Regions from separate parts of the Bacillus sp. GW823-FHT06A10 genome, predicted to be linked through region 1. Evidence: riboswitches for the same ligand, from Rfam matches in the RefSeq annotation. Region 1 holds a riboswitch; each other region holds the start of a gene.
The links. Region 1 has a riboswitch for thiamine pyrophosphate ahead of thiC (phosphomethylpyrimidine synthase ThiC). Riboswitches for the same ligand answer to the same signal wherever they lie in the genome.

Region 1 (3,286 bases):
ATGAGCCGTTTTATGTCCTTTTGCAAGATCAGCCGCATGCGCTGCAATTTTGTACGTAATAACACCGGTGCGTACATCATCTTTATTCGGTAAACCTAAATGTTCTTTCGGCGTTACATAGCAAAGCATTGCCGTTCCAAACCAGCCAATCATCGCAGCTCCAATTGCGGATGTAATATGGTCATAACCTGGTGCAATATCTGTCGTTAATGGCCCAAGTGTGTAAAACGGCGCACCCTGACAAATATCAAGTTCTTTCTCCATATTCTCTTTAATTAAGTGCATCGGTACGTGTCCAGGTCCTTCGATCATCACTTGCACATCATGTTTCCAAGCAATCTTCGTTAATTCACCAAGTGTTTCAAGTTCAGAGAATTGCGCTTCGTCATTTGCATCTGCAATCGAACCTGGACGTAATCCATCTCCAAGAGAGAACGAAACGTCGTACTGCTTCATAATTTCACAAATTTCTTCAAAATGAGTATACAAGAAGTTTTCTTTATGATGGAATAAACACCACTGTGCCATAATCGAACCACCGCGTGAAACGATACCTGTCGTACGCTTTGCAGTAATCGGAATGTAGCGAAGTAATACGCCCGCGTGAATTGTAAAGTAATCAACGCCTTGCTCCGCTTGCTCAATTAACGTATCACGATACACTTCCCACGTTAAATCTTCTGCAATTCCATTTACTTTCTCCAGCGCTTGATAGATCGGTACAGTTCCAACTGGTACAGGCGCGTTACGAATAATCCATTCACGTGTCGTATGAATATTTTTACCTGTAGATAGATCCATAATCGTATCTGCACCCCAGCGCGTTGCCCACGTCATCTTCTCTACTTCTTCTGCGATAGAAGAAGATACAGCAGAGTTTCCTATATTTGCATTGACCTTCACATGGAAGTTACGTCCAATAATCATCGGTTCTGCTTCCGGATGGTTAATATTTGCTGGTAAAATAGCTCGACCTTCCGCGATTTCCTTACGAACAAACTCAGGCTCTACTCCTTCACGGATCGCAACATATTCCATCTCAGACGTAATGATGCCATTGCGTGCATAATGCATTTGCGTAACGTTTGCCCCTTGCTTCGCTCTAAGCGGCTGACGATCCATTTGTGGAAAGACAGGTGTATGTTTCGAAGCCACCTTCACACCGTCATCCTCTGGTTTCACTTCACGCCCTTCGTATGCTTCTACATCTCCGCGCTCCAGGATCCAAGAATGGCGCGGCGCCTGCAACCCCTTTTCCAGCTCCACTTTATACGCAGGATCTGTATAAGGACCGCTCGTATCATATACACGAATTGGCGGATTCGGAATGCCGTTCGTTTCACTTTGTTCAATCTCGCGCATCGGCACTTTCATACCCGCGCGTGGCCCATCCACATATACTTTCTTACTTCCTGGTAAACTCGATTTCAATTCAATTTGCTCAGATGAAACAGATTGTTTCATAACCTTTTTTGCCCCCCTGTACGTGACAAGGACGAGATATGGCCAGCGTATGCCAAAATAAAAAGAGCCAGGTCCATAAAAGAATAAGGACCTGGCTCATAAAGACATCATTATGTAAAGCCGTTAACTTCCCTACGCTGGTACGAGCCAGATCAGGTCCAAAGGGTTAAGAAGTTCACGCGCTTCTCTCTCAGCCTACGCATACGTTAGGCACCCCTAGTTTATCACTGATTTAATTTTCAATACTTTCTCATCATACACGATAATCTGAAAAATGCAAAGTTTATTTCTTTTGTTACTTATGGAATCATCCAAGTTAAATAATAAGCCTGAACATAGGTCATAATTCCCACAATTATTACGAAGAATAAACTATGCTTCACTGTAAAGGGGAATAAATCTAATTCCTTTCCAGCAAGCCCAACTGCTGCACAATCGATTGCGGAGAAATCATTTTTCCTGTTACACCGCCCGTTGTATTTGCTGCAACGAGAAGTACTTCAGATACACCGACTTGCTGCGCTGTAATCGCTTGTAAATTCGAGAACAGTGCATTCTCTGACGTATCAGATCCTGTTAAGAATACACCGATCCATCCTGGAAATTGTAGCAAGAGATGGTTCTATCACATATCATAACGCAATAACCGAAGCACACCCAGAAGCTGTACAAGTAAGCGATTGCTTCCACATTTTAAAAAATCTAACAGATTATGCGTCTGATGTATTAAAGAAGGAACTAAAGAACTCCGTAAAAATCCCTGTGGATGAATCAAAATGTGAGGAAACTTGTACGCAACAAGATAATATCCCGCAAAGCAATATCAATCGTAAACTAACTATTAAGGAAAAGTACGAACGTGCACTTCAATATAAAGCTGATGGGAACAGTAAAAGCTGGATATGTAGCCAGCTAAATATGGACGTTCGGACATATGACAAATTAATACGTCTATCAGAAGAGGAAAAGCAGAAAAAATTTAAAAAGCAAGCAACGATTATTCACTAAGAAAAGGTACAAAGGAAAATGAACGATATAAATGAAGTACGAGAGTTAAAGAAGCTTGGGCTTAGTAATAAGGAAATATCCCGTAGAACGGGCTTTGATCGTAGAACGATAAAGCGGTATTTCGATGAAGACTTCACGCCGGTACATGCTTCTTATGGAAAAAAACGGAGTAGTAAATTGGATCCTTACAAAGAGGAGATTAAAGATTTATTCGAGCGAGGGCTAATGAGTTCGAAAATAGAAAAAATAATCCAGGAAAAGGGTTATAACGGCTCATCATCTAACTTGCGAAAATATGTACATGAATTAAAGCAGAGGAAGAGAGAGCGCGCTCAAACCTTTAGTGAATCACATACTCTAACCGAAACCATAAAACGTTCAAATATCTTAAAACTTCTTTACAAGCCACTGGAAAAGGTAGAAGCTATTACACAAGAGCAATTTGAACGTGTTTGTGAAGAACACCCTATTGTAAAAATAGTTTATGACTTAACATGTGAGTTTAAAAACATCTTCACCACAAAGAGTGTTGAGAATCTCGACCATTGTATCGAGAAAATTAAGAATACTAATATACAAGAGTTTAAGAGCTTTACGAATGGATTAGCCCGGGATATTGAAGCTGTCAGAAATGCGGTAACTTATGAGAATAATAATGGTCTTGCCGAAGGGAGCATAAACAAGTTAAAGCTTATTAAAAGAATCATGTATGGTCGATGCCAATTCTCCACATTGCGGACAAAGATTCTACTTTTGGAGAGAATAAGACTTTTCAACTAACTCCGGGAAGAACCATTTTTTACTTGCCAAATAC
Region 2 (3,286 bases), on a different contig from region 1:
GAGCAGGGAATTTGAAAGCAGCTGGAATAGATGAAGGCTGATCTGTTTTAGCCTGTGGTTGATTTTGTACTACATAGTGTTTTGCTACATATCCGTATCCTGTGCCAAAACGAATTTTATACCAAGTTCCTACAGTTTCTACTACTTGTACTTGTGTACCGTTTTGTAATGAACCGAGTAGAGCGCTACTTGTACTAGTGTTGCTACGTACATTCAGATTAGGTGTTGCAACAGTATATTTTGTATTATTTTGAACGGTGATTCCTTTTACTAAGGGTTGTGAACCATTAGAGATGAATGCTTTTTGTACGTAACCCGTTTGGCCATTATGTGATATTTTATACCATTCGCCTTGATCTTCTTGAACGGTAATAAACTTGCCATTTGGTAATACATCTAAAATGGAAGATTCTAAATTAGGTTCAGAGCGAACGTTTAATGCATTAGCATTGACGATGTATTGATCATTAGATTGAAGTTTGTTTTTTAGTAAAATAGCATCTTTTTGTACATAACCTACTTTATTATGAACAGATACTTTATACCAACCATTAGTTGTTTCAAGGATGTTCACTTTTGTATTAAAGCGAATTGTATCAATTGATGTGCTTTTTACGTTATCTTCTGTATGTAATGCTACTTGATCGACTTTGACATACCCAGTTTTAACATTAGATAATTGTTCAGCGTTTGCTTTTTGTACATTTGTTTCACCCATAGAAGGAAGTAAAGAAGCAATCGCTACAGTAGTTGCTGTTAAAGCCGTAGCTTTCATATTCATGGAATAGAGACCTCCTCTAGTTGTATAGTTTTAATTTTATTATAGTATAAAGATATAATATAGTGGGTGTATTCACATAAATGTAATATGAAATCAATATAAAAATAAATTTTTTGAGGATAATGATTCCTTTTTATACAATTAATTTGGGTTTTATTTTCTAAAATAGAATGTATGTATTGTATAACTTCAATATTTTGTTGATAATTAAGAAAATTAAAACAGTTGATGATGTCTTATTAGGGTGTTATACTGACAGTGATAATTTTATAGTTTGCTAGGAGAGCTGGTGTTGCCAGCTGAGAGTAGGCCGTAAGCCTTTGATCCTTTTTATTACCTGATCTAGATTATGCTAGCGTAGGGAAGCAATTCGGACACTAACAATGAGTCCCCGTTTCTTTGCGTATAGAAACGGGGCTTTTTTATTTGAAAATTTCATATTGAAACCACTAGGGGTGCTTGATTTGCTGAGAGAGGAATAATCCTTAACCCTTATAACACCTGATCTAGGTAATACTAGCGAAGGGAAGTGGAACATCGAATAAATGTATAATTTTATTTGCTGTAACCACTTCTTATATATAGAAGTGGTTTTTTATTTAGATACATATATTGAAAGGGGATAGAGAAATGAAATTTTGTGATAGATTATTAGAAACTGTGCAACCGGTTTGGGAGATGAGTCATAATCATCCGTTTGTAGTGGGTATGGGAGATGGCACGTTAGAAAAAGATAAATTCCAGTATTATATTATTCAAGATTATTTATATCTGCTAGATTATGCAAAGTTATATGCGATTGGTGTTGTAAAAGCAACGAATCCACAAGTAATGGGAAAGTTCGCTGAACAAATTGATGGGATATTAAATGGCGAAATGACAATCCATAAACAATATGCAAAAAGACTTGGAATTTCTATAGAGGATATAGAGTCTGCGAAACCATCTGCTAAAAATTTAGCTTATACAAATTACATGATGTCTGTATCTCAAAATGGCACACTTGCAGAATTAATAGCAGCGCTTCTTCCATGTATGTGGAGCTACTGGGAAATTGGAAAGCGTTTAAATGATATTCCTGGAGCAAGAGATCATGAGTTTTTTGGTGAGTGGATTCAAGGATATAGTTCGGAAGAATACGGTAATCTTTGTATTTGGTTAATAGATTTATTAAATGAAATGGCAGTTGGAAAGTCTGAGAAAGAACTAGATAGATTAGAGGAGATTTTCTTATATTCCAGTCGATTTGAATATTTATTCTGGGATATGTCCTATCGTAAGGAGATGTGGGGATTTGAGGAGCAAGAACATACTACAGTTTCATAATGTTTCTTTTCATTACGATGAGAAACCAATCATCCATGAATTAAATGCTTCTATACATGAGAAAGAGTTTGTCAGTATTATCGGACCGAGTGGATGTGGGAAAAGTACTTTATTTCGCCTTATTACAGGCCTAGAGAAGGTAAGTATTGGAAAGATAGAACTGACAGAAACAAAGCACCATCCTGTAGGATATATGCCGCAAAAAGATATGCTTTTGCCGTGGAGAACAATTATTGAGAATGCTGCTCTGCCGCTAGAGTGCCAAGGTGTACAGAAGAAAGAAGCACAAGTAAAGGCAAAGGAACTGTTATATAAATTTGGTTTACAAGGATATGAGACAAAACATCCGAAAGATTTATCTGGTGGTATGAGGCAACGCGTATCTTTTATCCGAACTTTGTTAACGGGCGGGGAGATATTGTTATTAGATGAACCGTTTAGCGCGTTAGATGCTTTAACGAAGGCCTCTTTGCAAGAATGGCTGTTTGAACAATGGCAAGAGTGGGAAAAAACAATTTTATTCATTACTCATGATGTTGAAGAAGCGTTATTTCTTTCGAACCGAGTTTTAGTAGTGGAACAGCAGCCGATAACGACTTTGACTGAGCGGATTGTACCACTTGATCATAACAGAACACGAAAAGATTTATATAAACCGGAAGTATTAGCGCTGAAAGATGAGCTTCTTAGTATGTTACAAAGGCAGGTACTTGTGTGATGAACCGATTGAAAGAATTAGTTCCTGCTATTACACTTTCTAGTATTTTACTAGCTGTGTGGGAAATAGGAGCAAGAATTGTAGATGAGATGTACATTTTACCGTCACCGTCTGCGATTGTAATGAAGATATGGAAACTAAAAGACATATTATTTACGGTTCATTTACCTGCAACGTTATACGTCGTTTTAATAGGTGTTGTTATTTCTATCGTATTAGGTGTAGGGCTAGCGATGTTAATGAATGCGAGTACATGGATGGAAAGAGCATTTTATCCATTATTAGTTGCTTCACAAACGATTCCGATTACTGCGCTTGCTCCGCTATTTGTTTTATGGTTTGGATACACAATTTGGAGTAAGGTTGTTGTCACAGTTTTAATTACGTTTTTCCCGATTGCGGTCAATACGTATGATGGACTGCGTAGTACAAAAAAAGAATGGGAGGAGCTCTTAGTTACA
Region 3 (3,286 bases), on a different contig from region 1:
GATCAAGTAAAGATTAGAGGACATCGTATTGAACTAGGAGAAATCCAAAGTAAAATTTCTCAAAATCATAATATAAAAGAAAATGCTGTTTTTGCTAAGAAGAGTAAGGAAGGTAGCCAATATTTAATCGCGTTCTATACAACTTTAAATAAAAAAGAAATACCAGAATTAGTTTATCAGTTACAAGAGCAATTACCAGATTATATGGTGCCATCTAAACTAATTTATATTAATGAATTGCCACTTACACCTAATAAAAAGATTGATGTTAAGAAGTTAGCTCAGCTAGAAGAAAAGTATGAACCGGTTCGTCTACAAGAATATGTTGCACCTTGTAATAAAGCAGAGAAACAAATAGCGCGCGCTTGGGCGGAAGTATTAGGAATTTCAAAAGTTGGAGTACATGATGATTTCTTTACAATTGGTGGACATTCATTAAAAGTATTACGAGTCTTAACATTGTTAAAAGAAGATTTTTCACATTTAACAATTCAAGATTTCTTTAAAGAAAGAACGATATATGGATTAGCTCGAATTGAGCGAGAAGTAAAAGTAGAGAAAGAAGAAGTATTTCGTGAATATAAAGTGATTCACGAACCAGATACTATTACGTATGCAAACGTTTTAGAAGAAACCCAGATTTTAAATGTCTTTTTAACAGGAGCTACTGGTTATTTAGGATCACACATATTATATGAATTGTTGAGAGATACATCTGCTACTATTTATTGTTTAGTAAGACCAACCAAAGATGTGCAACAAAGAATTATAGATACATTAACAGGCTACTTTAGTGATATATGTGAAGAATGGTTACAGCGTATACAGGCCGTAGCTGGTGATCTGGGGGAAGAGTATCTTGGGATGAGCGAAGAAGAATTTATGTTCATCAGTTCTAAGATGGATACGATAATTCATTGCGGTGCAGATGTAAGACATTTTGGAGATGGAAAACAATTTGAAAATATAAATGTCCAAGGAACTAGCCGTATGCTAGCATTAGCGGAGAAAGGTGCTACATTCCATTTTATTTCTACAATTGGTATCCCGTTAGAATTAGCGGTAGATCAATGGGATACATACATGAAAACTGGTGATTTTAATTACAGTGTAGACTTAGAGAATGTATATTCAAATAGTAAACTACAAGCGGAAAACATTGTTCGTGAAGCAATGAAAAATGGTTTGCGCGGAAATATTTATCGTGCAGGTAATTTAGCATGTCATTCAGAAACAGGTTCGTTCCAACAAAATATTGAAGGAAACGCATTTTATCGTCTTATTAAAACAATGCTATTAATTGGGAAAGCACCAAATGTGAAGTGGAAAGTTGATTTCACACCAATTGATTTTGCTAGTAAATCAATTGTATCGTATTTAAAAGATTCGCAAATTGTAGGAGAGACGTTACATATTTGTCATCCACATCAAATTGAGTTTGAACAATTTATACAGTTAATTGGAGAGTGTGGATACAATCTTAAAATGGTTCCACTTTCAGAATATGTAAATACCGGACTTGAATTAGCGAAGGAAAATGAAGTAATAGCAGAGTTAATTGCTTCTCAAGTTGCAGGAGATGGAGCGCAGCAATCTGAAATTGTAATGGGTACGCGTAGAACGAATGAATGGATTAAGAAAAAAGAATTGATAGTACCAGCAATCAATAAAGAATTTATACAGCAGTTATTAGCTCATGGTGAAAAAGTTGGATATTTTCCAAAAATAATGAAATGATTATGCATGCTTTTGTTTGTTCAATAAAATAAATCATGCTACAATGAAAACGAATTAAGGACCGGGGAGCCAATTGGCTGAGAGGATGTAAGTAAACATCGACCCTCAACCTGATCTGGATAATGCCAGCGTAGGGAGTTACTTAAAGTGATGTAGCATATGTTATTCTATAATAACTTGCATACAAGGCTTTCCTACGCAGTAGGAAAGCCTTTTCTTATTTTTGAAATCTAATTTTATAAGGGGGATTTTATTATGTCACAACAAGTTACAATGTCATTTTCAGTAGTACCACAAGCGAAAACGAAAGATGTATATTCTGTTGTCGATAAAGCAATTGAAGTTGTGCAACAATCGGGAGTTCGTTATGAAGTAGGGGCAATGGAAACAACTTTGGAAGGAGAATTAGATGTACTTCTTGATGTCGTTAAACGTGCGCAACAAGCTTGCGTCGATGCTGGAGCAGAAGAAGTGATTACTTCTATTAAAATCCATTATCGTCCAAGCACTGGTGTAACGATAGATGAAAAGGTTTGGAAGTACCGTGATGAATATGCAAAACCAGAAGCAATCTAAACTTATTACAACTATTTGGCTTATCCTTCTCATTGCGATATGGGAAGGATCGGTTTCATTATTTAAAATCGAACCGTGGATTTTACCAAAGCCTTCTGCCATTGTTCAAGAATTAATTGGGATGAAAGATTTACTATTACCAAATACGATGCAAACACTGCAGGAAGTTATAATTGGACTATTCTTTGCAATTTTATTGGGGACGAGCATCGCAATTATTATGGACGTTATACCTTTATTTCGTATTTTAATAAATCCATTGCTCGTTATTTCGCAAACAATTCCAATTGTTGTACTTGCACCGCTATTTATTATTTGGTTTGGATATGGGATGTTGCCGAAAGTAATGGTCGTAATACTCGTTTGTTTCTTCCCAATTGCGCTTAGTATTTTAGAAGGTTTTCAAACAGTAGATAAAAACATGTTGAAGCTGTTACAAACAATGAAGGCGACAAAATGGCAAATTTACCAGAAAGTAAAATTTCCAGCAGTGCTTCCATACTTTTTCTCCGGTTTAAAAATTGCAGTTACATATAGCGTAATGGGGGCAATTATCGGAGAATGGCTCGGTGCAAGTGAAGGATTAGGCGTTATGCTTACGAGGGCTACAAAATCCTTTTTGACTGCCCGAGTATTTGGTGTTGCAGCAATCATCGTTATAGTGACATTATGCCTGTATTTTATCGTAGAGTTTATGGCAAGAATAACAGCACCATGGATATATAGAAAGGACGGCAGAAAATGAAAAAAGGTTTGAAAGTTATGTTAGCTGCCTTAGTAGCGGTAGGTGTGGCTGGATGTAATCCGGCGAAGAAAGAAGAAAGTGCAAGTAAAGATCAAAAAGTAAAAGTAGTATTAGATTGGTTTCCAAATACGAATCATACTGGCTTGTATGTAGCGCAAACGAAAGATTATTACAAAAAGCAAGGATTAGATGTAGAAATTATTCAACCAGGTGACAATGTAACAGCAG

Region 2: another riboswitch for thiamine pyrophosphate. It lies ahead of tenA (thiaminase II); the one in region 1 lies ahead of thiC (phosphomethylpyrimidine synthase ThiC).
Region 3: another riboswitch for thiamine pyrophosphate. It lies ahead of AC1Q8M_RS24485 (MTH1187 family thiamine-binding protein); the one in region 1 lies ahead of thiC (phosphomethylpyrimidine synthase ThiC).

Annotation. Positions count from the first base shown of each region.
Region 1 covers NZ_JBXAHT010000003.1:314,233-317,518, forward strand. Annotated here, with positions in the region: gene thiC (phosphomethylpyrimidine synthase ThiC) at 1-1,464, opposite strand, end outside; TPP riboswitch at 1,577-1,692, opposite strand; partial or broken gene AC1Q8M_RS22410 (L-lactate permease) at 1,764-2,068, opposite strand; partial or broken gene AC1Q8M_RS22415 (transposase) at 2,014-2,175, shown strand; gene AC1Q8M_RS22420 (transposase) at 2,227-2,472, shown strand; gene AC1Q8M_RS22425 (transposase) at 2,491-3,252, shown strand.
Region 2 covers NZ_JBXAHT010000001.1:3,130-6,415, forward strand. Annotated here, with positions in the region: gene AC1Q8M_RS00030 (SH3 domain-containing protein) at 1-781, opposite strand, end outside; TPP riboswitch at 1,051-1,162, shown strand; TPP riboswitch at 1,223-1,326, shown strand; gene tenA (thiaminase II) at 1,412-2,107, shown strand; gene AC1Q8M_RS00040 (ABC transporter ATP-binding protein) at 2,076-2,825, shown strand; gene AC1Q8M_RS00045 (ABC transporter permease) at 2,825-3,286, shown strand, end outside.
Region 3 covers NZ_JBXAHT010000004.1:152,452-155,737, forward strand. Annotated here, with positions in the region: gene AC1Q8M_RS24480 (non-ribosomal peptide synthetase family protein) at 1-1,737, shown strand, start outside; TPP riboswitch at 1,790-1,891, shown strand; gene AC1Q8M_RS24485 (MTH1187 family thiamine-binding protein) at 1,993-2,313, shown strand; gene AC1Q8M_RS24490 (ABC transporter permease) at 2,285-3,058, shown strand; gene AC1Q8M_RS24495 (ABC transporter substrate-binding protein) at 3,055-3,286, shown strand, end outside.